Regions from separate parts of the Streptococcus rifensis genome, predicted to be linked through region 1. Evidence: predicted binding sites of a transcription regulator. Region 1 holds the regulator's gene; the other holds the start of a gene.
The links. Region 1 encodes Rex, which represses fermentation and respiration genes when NADH is low (regulators of the CRP and FNR family bind a similar motif). Its sites were predicted from a motif close to TTGTGAANTANTTCACAA; they were not measured.
Positions count from the first base shown of each region.

Region 2: ACVRYP_RS05345 (glycerol dehydrogenase) is a predicted target of Rex. The motif match lies at 2,762-2,779, and genes of this name have one in related genera.

Region 1 covers NZ_JBRUCW010000003.1:34,193-38,673, reverse strand. The annotation lists gene radC (RadC family protein) at 1-459, shown strand, start outside; gene ACVRYP_RS02415 (gamma-glutamyl-gamma-aminobutyrate hydrolase family protein) at 456-1,148, opposite strand; gene ACVRYP_RS02410 (redox-sensing transcriptional repressor Rex) at 1,157-1,801, opposite strand; gene ACVRYP_RS02405 (DUF4649 family protein) at 2,154-2,372, opposite strand; gene ACVRYP_RS02400 (DUF1831 domain-containing protein) at 2,380-2,727, opposite strand; gene ACVRYP_RS02395 (cysteine desulfurase family protein) at 2,730-3,845, opposite strand; gene ACVRYP_RS02390 (ribose-phosphate diphosphokinase) at 3,842-4,481, opposite strand, start outside.
Region 2 covers NZ_JBRUCW010000007.1:12,448-16,928, reverse strand. The annotation lists gene tsf (translation elongation factor Ts) at 1-1,007, shown strand, start outside; gene ACVRYP_RS05350 (FAD/NAD(P)-binding protein) at 1,198-2,637, shown strand; gene ACVRYP_RS05345 (glycerol dehydrogenase) at 2,907-4,001, shown strand; gene ACVRYP_RS05340 (COG2426 family protein) at 4,094-4,481, opposite strand, start outside.

The DNA.
Region 1 (4,481 bases):
GTTGGTAAGGTCAAAGCTATCGAAATAAAGGCTATGATTGAACTTGGGAAGCGAATTAATCAATCAAAGTATCGTCACATGGAGCAAATACTCAGTAGCGAAAAACTGGCGAAACAATTGATGCAAGATCTCAGTGATAAAAAGCAGGAACACTTGCTTGCTATCTATCTGGATACACAAAACCAGATTATCAAGCAAGAAACTATTTTTATTGGGACTGTTATGAAATCATTAGCTGAGCCTAGAGAAATCCTACATTATGCCATTAAATATATGGCGACATCAGTCATTATTGTTCACAATCATCCTTCTGGTAGATCTAGGCCTAGTTCTAATGATGATCAATTTACCTTGGCAATCAAAAAGGCCAGCGAGTTGCTTGGCCTTGTCTTGTTGGATCACTTAATTATCGGAAATGGTGAGTATTACTCGTACCGAGAAGAAACAGATCTGCTCTAGAGATGATTAACAATATAGTCAAAGAGCATTAAATCTTCTTGACGATGGTCGATCATAAATTCTGGATGCCATTGGACGCCCATGTAAGGGTAGCCATCGTTTGCTTTGACAGCTTCAATGATTTTATCATCAGCTGAATAACCGATAATATCAAGGTTGTTAGCTAATGTTTTGATTGCTTGACGGTGAAATGAGTTAATAGAGGGGCGTTCGCCAAAAATATCTGATAATGCCGTACCAGCAGTCAGAATGACCTCATGTGTAGGATGCATAGCTGAAAGGTCTTGCCAATGGGATTTGATTTCCTGGTGCAGCGTGCCTCCCATGGCAACATTAAAGAGTTGAGTTCCTCGGCAAATTGAAAAAATCGGTTTTTCTCGCTTTACCATATCACGGATAAGGGAGAGCTCAAATTCATCACGATCTCGATTGTAATCATCGCTTTTAATCGTCTTTTCTTCCCCATAATATTCGGGAAGGACATTCTGCCCACCCGTTAAAATCAGTTTGTCAATGGTGTCTGCATAGATTGTAGCGAGATCAGGGGATCCAATAGGTAGGACAAGCGGCACACCACCAGCCTTTTGGACGCCTTCAACATAACCTTTAGCACAATAGACCTGAAAGAAATTACGATCTTCAGGGTTGTATTCAATATTACTTGAAATACCGATAATCGGATGAGTCATTGATCTCCTTACTGCTTTTGTCGCATAAAATAGAGTAGAGTTTGTAGTTCGCTTGTTAAATCAACGTATTGGACAACGATGTCTTTAGGGACAGTCAAATTAATGGGGGAGAAGGATAAAATTCCTTTAATACCTGCTTCAACGAGTTGATCGGCAACTTCTTGCGCTTTAATACTAGGTACAGATAAAATAGCTGTTTGTGCTTTGGCATCAGTTACCTTTTCTTTTAAAGCAGTTATTGGTAAAATAGGAATACCATCGGCTGACGTCGTTCCCACAAGCTCATTTTCCTCAACATCAAAGGCTAGGACAATTTTCATTTTATTTCGCTCATGGAAGCGATAGTTTATCAAGGCTCGGCCCATATTACCGACGCCTACTAAGATGACATTGGTGATTGAATTATCGTTTAAAATGTCAGCAAAAAAATTCATTAATTTTTTAACATCATAGCCAAACCCACGACGACCAAGTTCTCCAAAGTAGGAGAAATCACGGCGGACTGTGGCTGAATCGATACCAATAGCTTCGGCGATTTGTTTAGACGATGCCTTTTCGATATTTTCTTTGTTAAATCGCTTAAAAATGCGATAGTAAAGGGAGAGCCTTTTTGCTGTAGCTCTTGGAATGGATTGACCTTTATCATTTTTCATTCTGAAGTTACTCCTTGTTCAATAGTTTTATTTTAAATAAAGTTTGTGAAAATTGCAATATATATCACCTGAAAAAACACGTTCTAAATGTCTGACCGAAGACAAAGTCATTTTTGAAACTTTCCTTAGGGGATAGCTGACAGTAGCGATTTCTTTCTGACGTCTGTCTCAAGCTATCGCTGGCTCTGTTTCCAACCTTTAACTGTCTTCCAGACTGTTAAAACAAATCTGTTCTTTGAACCTAGGGTCTTAAAGAATCCGGAGCCACTGCGCCTTGTTTAACAAACGATAAAGGCTAATAAGGCTGGGACATATGCCCCAGCCTTATTAGCCTTTTGAGTATTTTCAAGCATCAGAGATAGGAATTAAGGTCCCTTGCTTGCATGACACGATAGAGGTCACCTATAATGCCACTATAATCTATGTTATGGCCGTTAATGATGACTTTCGTAACCTTTAAATGATCAGGAACTGTTAAACAGCCTGCAAATGCTCTGAAAAACTCGTCCACATCTGCAAACATTAGATGGCGTTCCTGCTTGTAACTATCTAGATAACTGATTTCAACCATAGCTGACCTATTTTTCTACTTTATTAAAAATGTTGCGTTCAACAAGACTATCCATAAGGAAAAAGAATTTTTGTTGAATAATGGTGTTAGCGCTAGGTTTAAAGATGTCGACGATACGAAGACCGGATTTGTCTGTAATATTAATTTTAAACCCATCTAGATCTTTATTAATAATAATTTTTAAAAGGAATCCTTCTCCAGAATTAGGGACTTCTTCTAAAAGACGTGTGAGTTCAAAATTTCCTAATTTATTTTGAAGAAAGGTATTATCTAGCAGGGTATATTTACGAATTTGAGAATCAATCTCGTATGTGTAAGGACAGTTTTTTAAGGTAACTTTTTTGTCAAAAGCCATGATTATTCTCCTAATAGTTTTAATAATTGAGATGAAAGTGTATCGATCTCTTCAAGGGTGTTGTATTTTGAAAAACTAATACGGACACTTTCCTTGAGAAGTGGGTGTTCAGCTCCATAGAGGGCCTCGAGGACATGACTAGGTTCAATATTTCCTGCCGTACAGGCTGATCCACTTGAAATAGAAATCCCCAATAAATCAAGTCGCATTAGTAATTGTTCATTGAGTTGACCAGGAAAAGCGATATTGAGAACGTAGGGGAGATTATCTTGGTCCTGATTGACAGTAGGTCCCAAAGGAGATAATGCTGTTAGAAGAGCTCGTCTCAATTGCTGCACATGAACCATATTGGTTTCCCAAGATGCTAGACTTTCTTCTAAGGCACTTGCCATCGATGCAATACTGGCCAAATTTTCAGTGCTGGCCCGGCGCTTGTCTTCTTGATTACCACCAAGAAGAAGGGGGTGGAGACGATTGGTGTTTGTGTATAAAAAACCAACTCCTTTTGGACCATGAAATTTATGACCAGAAGCGCTCAACAGATCAATCCCAAGTTCTTCTGGGTGTATTGGTAGTTTGCCTACCGCTTGAACAGCGTCGACATGAAAAACTGCTTGGTGTTCTTTCAATAACTCTCCAATAGAAGCAATTGGCAAGAGATAGCCCGTCTCGTTATTAGCATACATAGCAGAAACTAGAATTGTATCTGGGCGTAGCGCTTCCTTAAATTGTTGGACTGTGTATCTGCCTTCTACTGGCTTTAAATAGGTGACTTCAAAACCATATTTTTGTTCCAATTCCTTTAATGGATGAAGAACAGCGTGATGTTCAATGGCGGTTGTTAAGATGTGCTTTCCCTTTTCTATATTGGCCAAGGTATATCCAATCAATGCTAAATTATCTGCCTCGGTCCCACCAGAAGTAAAAATAATGCGATTAGGGGAAGTTTCTAGGGCTGAAGCGATTGAGTGACGAGCATTTCTTAGGATTTGGGCTGCCTGACGACCAGGGGTATGGAGGCTGGAAGGATTGCCAAATGTGGTTTGCGAAACAGTAAGTAGGGTATGTATCGCCGTTTCTGACATGGGAGTCGTGGCGGAGTTATCGAGATAAATCATTCATCTTCCTTATTGGTTGCTTTTTTAGCCTTTTGATAAGCAAAAAGTGGGCTGACAGGCTTACGCTCATGAATACGAATCAAAGCATCCGCAATTAACTGACTTGCTGAAAGGTATTTGACATGGTTCGGTGTTTCTTCTTTTGTGGCGACAGAATCTGTTACGACAATTTCCTTGATAGGAGCAGTATTTAACTTTTCAGCAGCCTTACTAGCAAATAAACCATGACTAGCAAAAGCATAGATTTCTGTGGCACCCTCTCGTTGGAGAGTACGGGATGCTTCAGTAAAAGTGACACCTGTATTAAGAATATCGTCAATGAGAAGAGCAGTTTTGCCTTCGACCTCCCCAATAATATAGCCTTTTTGACGTCCTGCATCGTCTTCTTCGTGATCAATAATGGCAATAGGAGCATCTAGGTATTCTGCCAAAGATCGTGCTCGTTTAATCCCAGAATTTTTAGGGCTAACGACGACAACATCTGCCCCTTTTAGGCCTAGGCTAACGCAATATTCTGCAAAGAGGGGAATTGTGTAGAGATTGTCAACAGGGATATCAAAGAACCCTTGTATCTGAGACGCATGGAGATCGAGAGTCAAGACGCGGTCCACACCGGCCTTCACTAGCATGTTGGCA
Region 2 (4,481 bases), on a different contig from region 1:
TGCGTGAAAAATCTGGTGCTGGTGTCATGGACGCTAAAAAAGCATTGGTTGAAACAGATGGTGATATCGATAAAGCGGTAGAATTGCTCCGTGAAAAAGGAATGGCAAAAGCTGCTAAGAAAGCTGACCGTGTTGCAGCTGAAGGCTTGACTGGTGTCTTTGTAGAAGGCAATGTTGCTGCAGTTGTTGAAGTGAACTCTGAAACAGACTTTGTTGCGAAAAACGATCAATTCGTAGCGCTTGTTAAAGAAGCAGCTGAAGTCATTGCTAAAGGTAAACCAGCTAACAACGAAGAAGCTCTTGCCTTGACAACAGCTTCAGGTGAAACTTTAGAAGCAGCTTTTGTATCAGCAACAGCAACTATCGGTGAGAAAATTTCATTCCGCCGTTTTGCCTTGGTTGAAAAGACTGATGAGCAAGTGTTTGGTGCTTACCAACATAACGGTGGTCGTATCGGGGTTATCTCAGTGATCGAGGGTGGCGATGAAGCCCTTGCTAAGCAAGTTTCAATGCATATCGCTGCTATGAAACCAACTGTTCTTTCATACACTGAATTGGATGAGCAATTTGTCAAAGACGAATTGGCACAACTCAACCACAAGATCGAGCAAGACAATGAAAGCCGTGCCATGGTTGACAAGCCAGCCTTGCCACTTTTGAAATATGGTTCAAAAGCTCAGTTGACTGATGATGTATTGGCACAAGCTGAAGCTGATATCAAAGCTGAATTGGCTGCTGAAGGCAAACCAGAAAAAATCTGGGATAAAATTGTACCAGGTAAGATGGACCGCTTCATGCTGGATAACACGCAAGTAGACCAAGCGTACACACTTCTTTCACAAGTCTACATCATGGATGACAGCAAAACTGTTGAAGCCTATTTTGATTCAGTAGGCGCTAAAGTCGTTAGCTTTGCCCGTTTTGAAGTTGGTGATGGTATCGAAAAAGCTGCCAATGATTTTGAAAATGAAGTTGCAGCAACAATGGCTGCAGCACTTGGTAAATAAGAATGACAGTGAGAGGACGATTGCTCCTTTCAGTTATCAAAAATGAAATCACAGATAAGACCCAATTCCTCTAGTAATGGTTGAGGAGTTGGGCCTTTTTGTGTTAATGAAGAAAAGACGGTCATCTAATCCAATGTTTTACAGACAGGATTTCTATCTTATGATATCATAAGATTAGGAGAATATAGAAATGACAAAATCAATCGCAATTGTAGGTATGGGGGTCAGTGGCCTCGCTGTTTTACTGGGCCTATCTCAATTAACAGAAACTCAACTGGCACAGTTGACTATTGTCTGTTTTGATGATCGAAATCATTTTGGACGTGGGATTCCCTTCCAAGAGGATGTCGATGAAGCTCTAATCAACTCGCCTATTGATACTATTTCCTTTGATTATCGAGATATGGGAGATTTTAAAGCTTGGTTGATCGCGAAAGGATATGCGGTGGATCGGCCTTATGTGAGTCGAGCACTTTATGGTCAGTATATGCAGGAGCGTGGTCAAGAATTGATAGACCAGTTGCCCACAACAGTTGTTAAAAAGCGCGTAGACCACTTGACCTATCTTCCAGAGACACAACAATGGCAAGTGCACATCGATGGGGAACTCTATGGGGAAGTCTTTGATGAGTTGCATTTGGCCTGTGGGGATTTACCCACCATTGATCCTTACCGACTAGAGGACAACTCTAATTACATTAGAGACCCTTATCCTATTAGAGAGCTAAACGACATTATTTGGAAGGATAGTTCGGTCTCTTTGATTGGGACAGGTTTGGCAGCGGTCGATGTGCTCAAATGGCTATTAAACCAACCTGTAGCCCGTGTTTTTGCTTTTTCAAGATCCGGTTATTTTCCGACCGTTCGTATCCTTGATGGGGAACCGTTCGAATGGGTGGCGATGACAGATGACAAATTTGAAAGCTTGAAATTAGAAGATTATTTTTCCATAGAAGAATTTGAAGAACTATTAGAAAAAGAGCTGCAGGCGCTTGGGTTTCAGAATTGGGAAAATGCCTGTGAAACCTATTTAGCATCAGGGATAGAGGGTCTTTGTTTAGCTGAAACTTACCCTGAGGAACTTTATCGACTACAAGCGCTTGCTTCTCGTGTGGCAGATTGGTTCAGCGACCTTTGGCCTCGGATGACGCAGTCAGACCGTCAACAGTACAAGGAGATTTACGAAAAAGCTATCATCAATCTTCGAAACCCTATGCCAGAAGAATCAGCCGATGTCCTGATAGGAGCTGATAAGTCAGGACGCTTAGTTGTTTTGAATCAGGTGACCGATGTTGTAGCAAACGATGAGGAGTTTGATATTATCCAAAAAGAAGGAGATGATTGTAAGGTTTCGTATGTGATTAATGCAACGGGCTATAACCTCACAAAAGCAAATCAGAAGAAGGCTACACCTCTTTTGCAACGATTGTTAGACCAGCACCTCGTACAAATCGATGACGAGGGAGGTCTCAGTGTCCTAGCTGAAACTGCTCAAATCATCTCCCCACGTTACGGCACCCTGCCGAATCTGTTTGCCCACGGTGAATTGATCAATGGTGTTATTTACCAAAATAATTCCACAATTAAAATTCAACAAATGGCAGAAAGAGCAGTTGCGGTTAGTCGATAACTTTTACTAGGCTAGCTATAGTAGTCGTTTTTAAAGTCATTAAGCAGTGAAAATGAACGAGCAAGCTTGTTTCAAAAAGTTTAGATTATAGTTGATATACTAGGAGTAAAGTTACAGAGAGACATTGTTAATTTTTGCACAATTTTTTGGAAAAAGTTATACTGAACATGCGAGGTCGTTTTCTAAAAAGAAGGGAGGTTAGATGTATCGGAGTGACGACTATAAGTTAGGAGAAATTGCTTTTCTCTAGAATGGAATGAGGTAAACTAATGAAAGTTTTTGCGAGTCCTTCCCGCTATGTTCAAGGGAAAAATGTTTTGTTTTCAAGTGCTGATCAAATTAATGCACTAGGCAAACGTCCTTTAGTTCTTTGTGACGATGTCGTGTTTGATATTGTTGGTGAGCGGTTTATTGACTATTTAAGCTCAGAATCTTTTGAGGTAACACGGGTAGCTTTTAATGGAGAAGCGTCTGATAATGAGATTAATCGCGTCGTTGACTTAGGCAAGGAAAGTCAGGTCGATGTCATTATTGGACTTGGTGGTGGTAAAACCATAGACAGTGCTAAGGCGATTGCTGATTTATTAATGATTCCTGTCATTATTGCCCCAACTATCGCGTCGACCGATGCCCCAACCTCAGCTTTATCTGTTATTTATACCGACCAAGGGGCCTTTGAAAAATATATCTTCTACTCTAAAAACCCAGAATTAGTCTTAGTAGATACCCAGGTCATCTGTCAAGCACCACCGCGTTTACTAGCTTCAGGGATTGCCGATGGTCTTGCGACTTGGGTAGAAGCTAGAGCTGTTGTCCAAAATAATGGAACAACCATGGCTGGTGGGCACCAAACCATTGCAGGAGTTGCGATTGCCCAAGCTTGTGAAAAGACCCTGTTTGCCGATGGCCTCCAAGCTATGGCCAGTTGTGAAGCCAAAGTAGTGACGAAAGCTTTAGAAAATATTGTGGAGGCCAATACCTTGCTGAGTGGTCTTGGCTTTGAAAGTGCTGGGCTTGCAGCTGCTCACGCTATCCACAATGGTTTTACAGCATTAGAAGGCGATATTCATCATTTGACCCATGGTGAAAAAGTGGCCTATGGCACCTTGACCCAACTGTTCTTGGAAAATCGTCCAAAAGAAGAGATAAACAAACATATTCGCTTCTACCAAGCCTTGAACTTACCAACACGGTTATCAGAATTGCACTTAGCTGATGCGGATTATGATACCCTGCTTAAAGTTGGAAAACAAGCAACGATTGAAGGAGAGACCATTCATCAAATGCCATTTGCCATTACAGCAGATGATGTGGCTTCGGCTCTTTTAGCAGTAGATCAGTATGTTGCTGCCTTAGACGATTAATTCAGGGGCAAAACATCCACTAGCTATTTAGGCTGATCAATTATCAAAAAAGTATTCTACCTCACTAGTCGTCTAGTGAGGTAGAATACTTTTTAATGGCTAAAAACATTGAGACCAAAGACCGTCAAGAGCCCCATGATCACACCTGCTAAAATTACCCCTAGCATAATGACCACAACACTTTTTTTGAAGTCCCATCCTAAAATACTGGCTGCTAAAGTTCCAGTCCAAGCCCCTGTACCTGGGATAGGAATACCGACAAATAGAAGAAGGGCTAGGAAAATCCCGTTCTTACCAGCTTTTTCTTCCAAGACTTTTCCTCCTTTTTGGCCTTTACGAAGACACCAGCTGAAGAAAGGGCCAATTACAGGTTTATCAGCACCCCAGACCAATACTTTGTGGGCAAAAAAGAAAATAATCGGCACTGGCAACATATTCCCAAGGACACCCAGGGAAAGGGCTTGCCAAAAGGGAATCCCA